Regions from separate parts of the Streptomyces sp. NPDC002125 genome, predicted to be linked through region 2. Evidence: riboswitches for the same ligand, from Rfam matches in the RefSeq annotation. Region 2 holds a riboswitch; the other holds the start of a gene.
What was found. Region 2 has a riboswitch for glycine ahead of gcvP (aminomethyl-transferring glycine dehydrogenase). Riboswitches for the same ligand answer to the same signal wherever they lie in the genome.
Positions count from the first base shown of each region.

Region 1: linked by a shared signal. The riboswitch ahead of gcvT (glycine cleavage system aminomethyltransferase GcvT) and the one ahead of gcvP (aminomethyl-transferring glycine dehydrogenase) in region 2 are both predicted to bind glycine.

Region 1 is NZ_JBSFDD010000001.1:338,578-343,173, forward strand. It holds gene ACWCQM_RS01505 (enhanced serine sensitivity protein SseB C-terminal domain-containing protein) at 1-389, opposite strand, end outside; gene ACWCQM_RS01510 (enhanced serine sensitivity protein SseB) at 627-1,403, opposite strand; gene ACWCQM_RS01515 (AAA family ATPase) at 1,621-2,310, opposite strand; glycine riboswitch at 2,483-2,580, shown strand; gene gcvT (glycine cleavage system aminomethyltransferase GcvT) at 2,748-3,875, shown strand; gene gcvH (glycine cleavage system protein GcvH) at 3,966-4,343, shown strand; gene glyA (serine hydroxymethyltransferase) at 4,362-4,596, shown strand, end outside.
Region 2 is NZ_JBSFDD010000042.1:40,273-44,868, reverse strand. It holds gene ACWCQM_RS38985 (MerR family transcriptional regulator) at 157-774, shown strand; gene ACWCQM_RS38980 (DNA polymerase IV) at 874-2,325, shown strand; gene ACWCQM_RS38975 (PRC-barrel domain-containing protein) at 2,244-2,618, opposite strand; glycine riboswitch at 2,752-2,847, shown strand; gene gcvP (aminomethyl-transferring glycine dehydrogenase) at 3,041-4,596, shown strand, end outside.

The DNA.
Region 1 (4,596 bases), on a different contig from region 2:
TCGATGGCGGGTTCGGTGAGCCGCAGCGGGCCCGCGGGCATCCGGTCGAGGCCGGTGGCGATGCGCCGCAGGTCCAGCCAGGGGATGCCGACGCCGCCGCCGGGGGCGTGCGGGTTGAGCCAGATGCCCCAGCGGTCGGGGAAGAGGGCGCGGGCGATGTCGCGGCCGGTGGTCACCTCGTGCGCCCTGTTCCAGCCGCTCGCCGAGAGCTCCTGCGGGGAGGTCACGCACGGGGCGTAACCCAGGCCGTCGACCTCCATGTTGCCGTACTGGGCGTCGGGGGAACCCGCCGTGCCGTGCCAGAGCAGCATCCAGACCTGGCCGTCCGCCAGGGAGCGCAGCAGCGCCTCGTACGCGTCGAGGCGTCCGGGGGCCACCTGGCGCAGCATGTGCTCGACCTGTCCCCCGGCTCCCGCCCCCGCCCGAGCGGGGGACACCCCGCCGGCCGCCCCCGTGCCTGACGCACTCACCCTGGGTCCCGCCCCTCATTCGATCCGCTGTTGACGCGTGCTTCGCGGTGCTGCCGTTCCGCTCCCGGGCACACGGGGGCGGCCTCGTCATCCAACCAGCTTATGCGCCGCCCCTGACACCGTCTTGACGCCACGGGGCGGCGGGCACTCCCGCTGTCAGTGACCCTCGCGCCGGTAGAACGGGCGTACCTTTTCCAGCATCCAGTCGCCGACCGGGTCCTGTGCCACGTCCAGCAGGACGAGATTGACCGGCCAGGGCACCTGGACGCGGCCCAGCGCACGGCCCAGCGCCTCCATCGGGGCGCTCTGCCCCGCGCCGTCCCAGGTGGCGAACTCGACGCCGACGAAGAGGACGGGGCTGTCGCCCTCGATGCTGGCCAGCGTCCTGCGGGCGGTGCTCACCACGCCCGTGGCCTGGAACTCGGCGGCGACGGCGGAGAGGAAGTCGACGGGGTCCTCCTTCCAGTCCGGCTCGTACAGCCGCACCCGGCCGCCGCTCGCGGGGCCGTCCAGCGGGGTGCGTCCGGCCCGGCAGAGCTCGGCGACGGCGGGCGGGGGCAGGGGGACGCCGACGGCGCCGCCCGGGTTGACGGCCATGCCGAGCTGCGGGGGCAGTCCGCGGGCGAACTCGCGTGCGGGCGCGACGGTGAAGGAGACATGGGAGCCGACGCACTGGAGGAACTGGCCCTCGGAGCTGAACACGGGGACGTACGCGCCGCCCTCCAGCTCGATCGCCGGCAGATCGAGGTCAGGGCTGTCGGGGCCGCCGCCGTTGGGCAGGGGCACCCAGATCCGGCTGCGGCCGAGGACCTCGACCAGCCGTCCGCCCGCCCCGGGGACGCCGAGCGAGGCGGTGAGCACTTCTTCGAGCTCGTTGGCCGGCCATCCGTGCGACGGATGCGTCGGGGCCTGTGCCTGGGCCGGAATGTCCACGGTGTCTGTGTCCCTTTCTCGCCATGCTGTGCGGCAGAAACCTTAGACCGGCTCGCGGCCGTGGGGCAGCGCCGCAGGCGGGGGCCCACGCCGCTCGGCCGTACCGTCCAGATTCCGGACAGCCGGCCGGGCCGTCGCGAACTGTGCGTATGCGAACGGTGACGCCTCGGAACCCGCCCTTCCGGGTCCCCGGACGGGCGCTCTTCGGTTCTCCGTACTACTCCTGCCCCGGCCGCGCGTCCGGGAACGAGATACGGGTGATGGCGCCGGCCGTCTCGCGGTCGATCAGTACCGCCGAGGCGCACCCGGGCGGCAGCAGACCGCTCTCGGTCTCGCGCAGCAGCCGGCCCACCGCGCGGCGGTGCCGGGCGAAGGCGTAACCGGAGACACCCCGTCCGCGCTCCCGCTGCCCCTGCCTGGCCGCCTCGGGCGTGACGTCGAGGAGGACGAGGTGCAGCGTGGCGCCGCGGCGCCCGGCCTCGCGCGCCAGCCAGCGCCGCACCCAGGCCTGCGTGCCGCAGTCGTGGACGACGACGGACGCGCCCGAGCGCAGGGCCCGCCGGAGCCCGGCGTAGTGCGCGGCGCGCACCAGCGGGCGGTAGAGGGCGTACGGGAGTAAGCCGGGCAGAGCGGCGGCCCAGCGGTCCCGGGTGTCCTGGGAGTCGATCGCGTGCTCCTGGACCGCCCGCCGGATCAGCGTGGACTTCCCGCTGCCCGGCAGCCCGGAGACCACGACCACGTCGCCCGGAGCGAAGTCGAGGCTGCGCGCGCCCTCTCCGGCCGTGCCCCGGAGATCACGCACCACCGGTGCCTGCCCGCCGAGCGCCTCCCGGGCCGGCGCGCCCGCCTGCTGGGGCATCGCACCGTGTGCGGCCCCCGCGCTCGTCGCGTAGCGCTGCAACGTCATCGCCTCCCCCTGCCGAGTCACCCACTGACCTGCCCAAGAAGTGTAAAGAAAGGGTAATGCGGCACAAGCGGTTCCGGCCGCAGGCGTCGCCGTGGGGGCGGGTCCCGACCGGGACGCCCCACTCTCCCCCAATGCGTGCGATGATGACCCCGCCAACTGCATACCGGCCGTTTGAATCCGCGCGGGAGAGTCCCGGTCACCGTGTGCGCCGGGCGCCGAAGGAGCAAGTTCCTCCCTTGAATCTCTCAGGCCCCGTACCGCGTGGATGAGGCAGATCTGAAAAGCGGGCCGCCTCGCGGCCCCACCCAAGGTGCAAGCCGACCCTGAAGGGGATGCCCCCTCCAGGACCCCTTCAGGGGCTCTCGGCGAACCTCTCAGGTTCCGATGACAGATGGGGAGGGAACCACCCCCTGTCGTCATGCCCTGGAGCCATGTCCATGAGCACTGCCCCGAGCGCCGCCCCCCGTCAGACCGCCCTCGATGCCCTGCATCGCTCCCTGGGCGCCACCATGACCGATTTCGCAGGCTGGGACATGCCCCTGCGGTACGCCAGCGAGCGCGACGAGCACAACGCCGTACGCACCCGGGCCGGACTCTTCGACCTGTCGCACATGGGTGAGATCACCGTCACCGGACCGCAGGCCGCGGCCTTCCTGAGCTACGCGCTGGTGGGCAACATCGCCACCGTCGGCGAGGGCCGGGCCCGCTACACGATGATCGTCGCGGAGGACGGCGGGATCCTGGACGACCTGATCGTCTACCGCCTGGCCGGCACCGAGTACATGGTGGTCGCCAACGCGGGCAACGCCCAGCTCGTCCTGGACACCCTCACCGAGCGCGCCGGGGGCTTCGACGCCGTGGTGCGGGACGACCGCGACGCGTACGCGCTGATCGCCGTCCAGGGCCCCGACTCCCCCGCCGTACTGAAGTCGGTCACCGACGCCGACCTGGACGGACTGAAGTACTACGCGGGCCTCCCCGGCACGGTCGCCGGTGTGCCCGCGCTCATCGCCCGTACCGGCTACACCGGCGAGGACGGCTTCGAGCTCTTCGTGGCTCCCGCCCACGCCGAGCAGCTGTGGAAGGCCCTCACCGAGGCCGGCGCGCCCTACGGCCTGATCCCCTGCGGGCTCTCCTGCCGGGACACGCTCCGCCTGGAGGCGGGCATGCCGCTGTACGGGCACGAGCTGACCACCGCGCTGACGCCGTTCGACGCGGGCCTGGGCAGGGTCGTGAAGTTCGAGAAGGAGGGCGACTTCGTGGGGCGTGAGGCGCTGGCCGCCGCCGCGGAGCGCGCGGAGACCGCCCCGCCCCGCAAGCTCGTCGGCCTGGTCGCCGAGGGCCGCCGGGTGCCGCGGGCCGGCTACCCGGTCGTCGTCGGCGGCGAGGTCGTCGGCGAGGTCACCTCGGGCGCGCCGTCCCCCACCCTGGGCAAGCCGATCGCCATGGCGTACGTGGACGCGGCGCACGCCGCGCCCGGCACCGAGGGTGTCGGGGTGGACATCCGGGGCACGCACGAGCCGTACGAGGTCGTGGCACTGCCCTTCTACAAGCGCCGTAAGTGACACGGACCGCCGCACACGTGACGCAGTCGTGTCTCACACCGTAAGACCACCGTTCATCAGCACTCCCCCGCGTACAGGAGAATTCAGGTCATGAGCAACCCCCAGCAGCTGCGGTACAGCAAGGAGCACGAGTGGCTGTCGGCCGCCGAGGACGGTGTGGCGACGGTCGGGATCACCGAGTTCGCGGCCAACGCGCTCGGTGACGTCGTCTTCGCCCAGCTCCCTGAGGTCGGCGACACGGTGACCGCGGGCGAGACCTGCGGCGAGCTGGAGTCGACCAAGTCGGTCAGCGACCTGTACTCGCCGGTGACCGGCGAGGTGACCGCGGCGAACCAGGACGTCGTGGACGACCCGTCGCTGGTGAACTCCGCCCCCTTCGAGGGCGGCTGGCTGTTCAAGGTGCGCGTCACGGAGGAGCCGCAGGACCTTCTCTCCGTGGACGAGTACACCGCGTTCTCCGGCAACTGAGACCCAAGGGACCACCTGATGTCGCTTCTCAACTCCTCCCTCCACGAGCTGGACCCGGACGTCGCCGCCGCCGTCGACGCCGAGCTCCACCGTCAGCAGTCCACCCTCGAGATGATCGCCTCGGAGAACTTCGCTCCGGTCGCGGTCATGGAGGCGCAGGGCTCCGTCCTGACCAACAAGTACGCCGAGGGCTACCCCGGCCGCCGCTACTACGGCGGCTGTGAGCACGTCGACGTGGTCGAGCAGATCGCGA
Region 2 (4,596 bases):
GGCGGCGTCAGCACATCCGACAAGCCGTTCCCGTAAACCAGTCACGGGAAACCACCCTCAGGGTGATTATCACTCGGCGTGCCGAGTGTGGCGATCGTTGACGCACCCCTGGTGACTGCCTACCTTCGAGATGGCAGGTCAAGGACGGAGGTCGGCGTGAGAAGCAGCGGCGACGGTACGGCTGCGGGTGGGCCGTACCGGCAGCACGGCAGTGCGGCCGACCACTCCATCAGACAGCCGGTTCAGCCGGCGGTGGTGGCAGCGGACGGTGTGGCAGTGGCGGGTGACATCGGCTATCGGGGGCCCACAGCGTGCGCTGCGGCGGGTATCACCTACCGACAGCTGGACTACTGGGCGCGTACGGGGCTCGTCGAGCCGAGCGTACGCCCGGCCTACGGGTCGGGGACGCAGCGGCTGTACAGCTTCCGGGACGTGGTGCTCCTCAAGATCGTGAAGCGGTTCCTGGACACAGGGGTCGCTCTGCAGAACATCCGCACCACTGTCCAGCATCTCAGGGCACGCGGATTCACGGATCTCGAGCGCATGACCCTGATGAGTGACGGGGCGACGGTCTACGAGTGCTCCTCGCCCGACGAGGTCGTGAGCCTGCTCCAGGGGGGCCAGGGCGTCTTCGGGATCGCCGTCGGCGTCGTCTGGCGGGATGTCGACGCGGCGCTCTCCCAGCTCCACGGGGAGCGGGTCGACACCGGGGAGACGCTGATCGGGCACAACCCCGCCGACGAACTGGCACGCCGGCGCAACCGCGCGGTCTGATCCGGCGGAGCAGCAACAGAAGCCCGAACCCGAGCCGCCCCGCCCCGCGCACGCGTCGGGCGGGGCGGTTGTCAGTGGCGTAGGGCACCATCGGTCCATGTGAGAGCCGCGCCCACGATTCTGCATCTGGACATGGATGCCTTCTACGCCTCTGCGGAGCAGGCGGCGAAGCCGAGTCTGCGCGGCAAGCCGGTGGTGGTGGGCGGCCTGGGGATGCGCGGCGTCGTCGCCACCGCTTCGTACGAGGCCCGGCGGCTCGGCGTCCACTCCGCGATGCCGATGGCCCAGGCGCGGAGGCTGGCTCCCAACGCGGCCTATCTGGTCCCGCGCTTCTCGCTCTACCGGACGGTGAGCGACCAGGTGATGGAGTTGCTCGGGCGGCTGTCACCGCTCGTCGAGCCGCTCAGCCTGGACGAGGCCTTCGTCGACCTGGAGGCCGGCGGGGTCGCCGACGACTCGGCCTCCGCCCGTGTGATCGGCGTGGAGCTGCGTACGGTGATCAGGGCCGTCACCGGCCTCAGCGGCTCCGTGGGTCTGGCCGGTTCCAAGATGCTGGCGAAGATCGCCTCCGAGGAGGCCAAGCCCGACGGGCTGATGCTCATCGAGCCCGGCACCGAGCGCGAGCTCCTCGCGCCGATGTCCGTGCGCGTCCTGCCCGGCGTGGGGCCCGCCACAGGCGACCATCTGCGGCGCGCCGGCATGACCGTCGTCAACGACCTCGCGGAGGCGGGGGAGGCCGAGCTGGTGCGCCTGCTGGGCAAGGCGCACGGCGTCGCGCTCCACCGCATGGCCCAGGGGTTCGACGACCGGCCCGTCGTCGCTGAGCGGGACGCCAAGTCCGTATCGGTCGAGGACACCTTCGACGTCGACCTGCACGACCGTGTGCGGGTCAGGACCGAGGTGGAGCGGCTGGCGGACCGGTGTGTGGGGCGGCTGCGCGGGGCCGGGCGCTCCGGGCGCACCGTCGTGCTCAAGGTGCGCCGCTACGACTTCTCCACGCTCACGAGGTCCGAGACTCTGCGGGGCCCCACGGACGACCCCACGGTGGTCAGGGAGGCCGCCGCGAGGCTTCTGGAGGCCGTCGACACCACCGGCGGCGTGCGGCTGCTCGGAGTCGGAGTCACGGGGCTGGCGGACTTCACCCAGGAGGACCTCTTCGCGCAGGCCGCGGAGGCGGAGCACGCGGCGGAGGAGGCCGTGGCATCCGGCACCGCCCCCGGGACGCCCGATGCGGCGGCACGGGAGGCCCCGGAGAGCGAGGAGCGCCCGGCGGCCCGGCGATGGTCCGCCGGGCACGACGTACGGCACGAGGTCCATGGACACGGATGGGTTCAGGGCAGCGGCGTCGGCCGGGTCACGGTGCGCTTCGAGGAGCCATGGACGCCGCCCGGCCGGGTGCGGACGTTCCGTATCGACGATCCGCAGTTGCAGCCGGCCGATCCGCTCCCGCTGGTGCGGGAGCCCGCGGACTACTCCTCCTGGCCGGCCAGCCGTCCGAAGTCGCGGTCCGGGGCGGCGGGCCCTGCCGACGGGGCGGAGTCCAGCCCGTAATGACGGTAGAGCTGGAGTTCCTGTTCGGGGGAGAGATGGCGGCCGACGCCGAAGTCCGGCGCGTCCTTGATCAGGGCCCGGTCGAAGGGGATCAGCAGCGCCCCGTCGACGAATTCGCTCGGCTCCAGCGGGACGAACGCGTCCCTGGTGAAGAGACCGGTACGCACGGCGGCCCATTCGGGTACGCCCGTGGCGTCGTCGAGATACACCTCGTCCACCGTTCCGATCTTGGCACCTTGACGGTCGAAGGCCTTTCGGCCGATCAGGCTGCGCGGATCGATGTCGGTCTGCACGGTGCCTCCCACGGGTCACAACTGCATCAGGGTGGTCGCAACTGCTCCACAGGCACTACGAAAGGACAGATCCGGGGTATCGGCCACTCGAGACGGCGCGCTCCGTCCCCGCTGGTAGGCTGGAACCGGCTGCTGACCCCGTGCGGGAGAGTCCTCCGGAGCGATCCGGAGGCGCCGAAGGAGCAACTCCTCCCCGGAATCTCTCAGGCCCCCGTACCGCACGGACGAGGTCACTCTGGAAAGCAGGGCGGAATCCGTGCGGCACACGCCGCCGCGGGCGCCGCCCTCACCGACGGTGAAAGCCGGTACGCCCCAGGGCGTCCCGGTGAAGCTCTCAGGTCGAGATGACAGATGGGGAGGCCGTACGGGCAGCCACGCCGTGGCGCCCCTCGCAGGTCGTGGCAGACCAGGAGGCCTCCATCATGACCCCCCGTCGCACTCCGCTCTCCCAGCTGGAGCAGGGCATTCCCTTCGAGCAGCGCCACATCGGGCCCGACGCAGGGGCACAGGCGAAGATGCTCGCCCAGGTCGGTTACGGCTCCCTCGACGAGCTCACCGCCGCCGCGGTGCCCGACGTGATCAGGAGCGCCGAGGCGCTGGACCTCCCCGAGGCCCGTACCGAGGCCGAGGTCCTGGCCGAGCTGCGCGTCCTCGCCGACCGCAACCAGGTGCTGGCCCCGATGATCGGGCTCGGCTACTACGGCACGTTCACCCCGCCGGTGATCCTGCGCAACGTCATGGAGAACCCGGCCTGGTACACGGCCTACACGCCGTACCAGCCGGAGATCTCCCAGGGGCGCCTCGAGGCCCTCCTGAACTTTCAGACGATGGTCGCCGACCTCACCGGCCTGCCGACCTCGGGAGCCTCGCTCCTCGACGAGGGCACGGCCGCGGCCGAGGCCATGGCCCTGGCGCGGCGGGTCGGCAAGGTGAAGGAAGGCGTCTTCCTGGTCGACGCCGACACGCTGCCGCAGACCATCGCCGTGATCCGGACCCGCGCCGAACCGACCGGCGTCGAGGTCGTCGTCGCCGACCTCACCGACGGCATCCCGGCCGAGACCGCCGAGCGCGGCGTCTTCGGCGTGCTGCTCCAGTACCCGGGCGCGTCCGGGGCCGTGCGTGACATCAAGCCCGTCATCGACCAGGCGCACGAGCTGGGGGCGATCGTCTCCGTCGCCGCCGACCTGCTGGCCCTGACGCTGCTCACCTCGCCCGGCGAGCTCGGCGCGGACATCGCCGTCGGCACCACCCAGCGCTTCGGCGTCCCGATGGGCTTCGGCGGACCTCACGCCGGCTTCATGGCCGTACGCGAGAAGTTCGCCCGCAGCCTGCCCGGCCGCCTCGTCGGTGTCTCCGTGGACGCGGACGGCGACAAGGCCTACCGCCTGGCGCTGCAGACCCGCGAGCAGCACATCCGCCGCGAGAAGGCCACCAGCAACATCTGCACCGCACAGGTGCTGCTCGCCGTCATGGCCGGCATGTACGCCGTCTACCACGGCCCGGACGGGCTGCGCACAATCGCACAGCGCACCCACCGCTACGCCGCCGTCCTGGCCGAGGGGCTGCGAGCCGCCGGCAACGAGATCGTGCACGACGCGTACTTCGACACCCTCACCGTGCGGGTGCCGGGGACGGCGGCCGACGTCGTCGCCGGTGCGCGTGAGCGCGGGGTCAATGTGCGCCTCGTCGACGCCGACCACGTCTCCGTCGCCTGCGACGAGACCACCACCCGGGCCCGGATCGCCGCGGTCTGGGCGGCCTTCGGCGCCGACGGCGACATCGAGGCACTGGACGCCGAGGCGGCCGACGCCCTGCCCGAGGGGCTGCTGCGCACCGACGCGGTCCTCACCCACCCGGTCTTCCACCAGCACCGCTCCGAGACGGCGATGCTGCGCTACCTGCGCAGGCTCGCCGACCGCGACTACGCGCTGGACCGCGGCATGATCCCGCTGGGCTCCTGCACCATGAAGCTCAACGC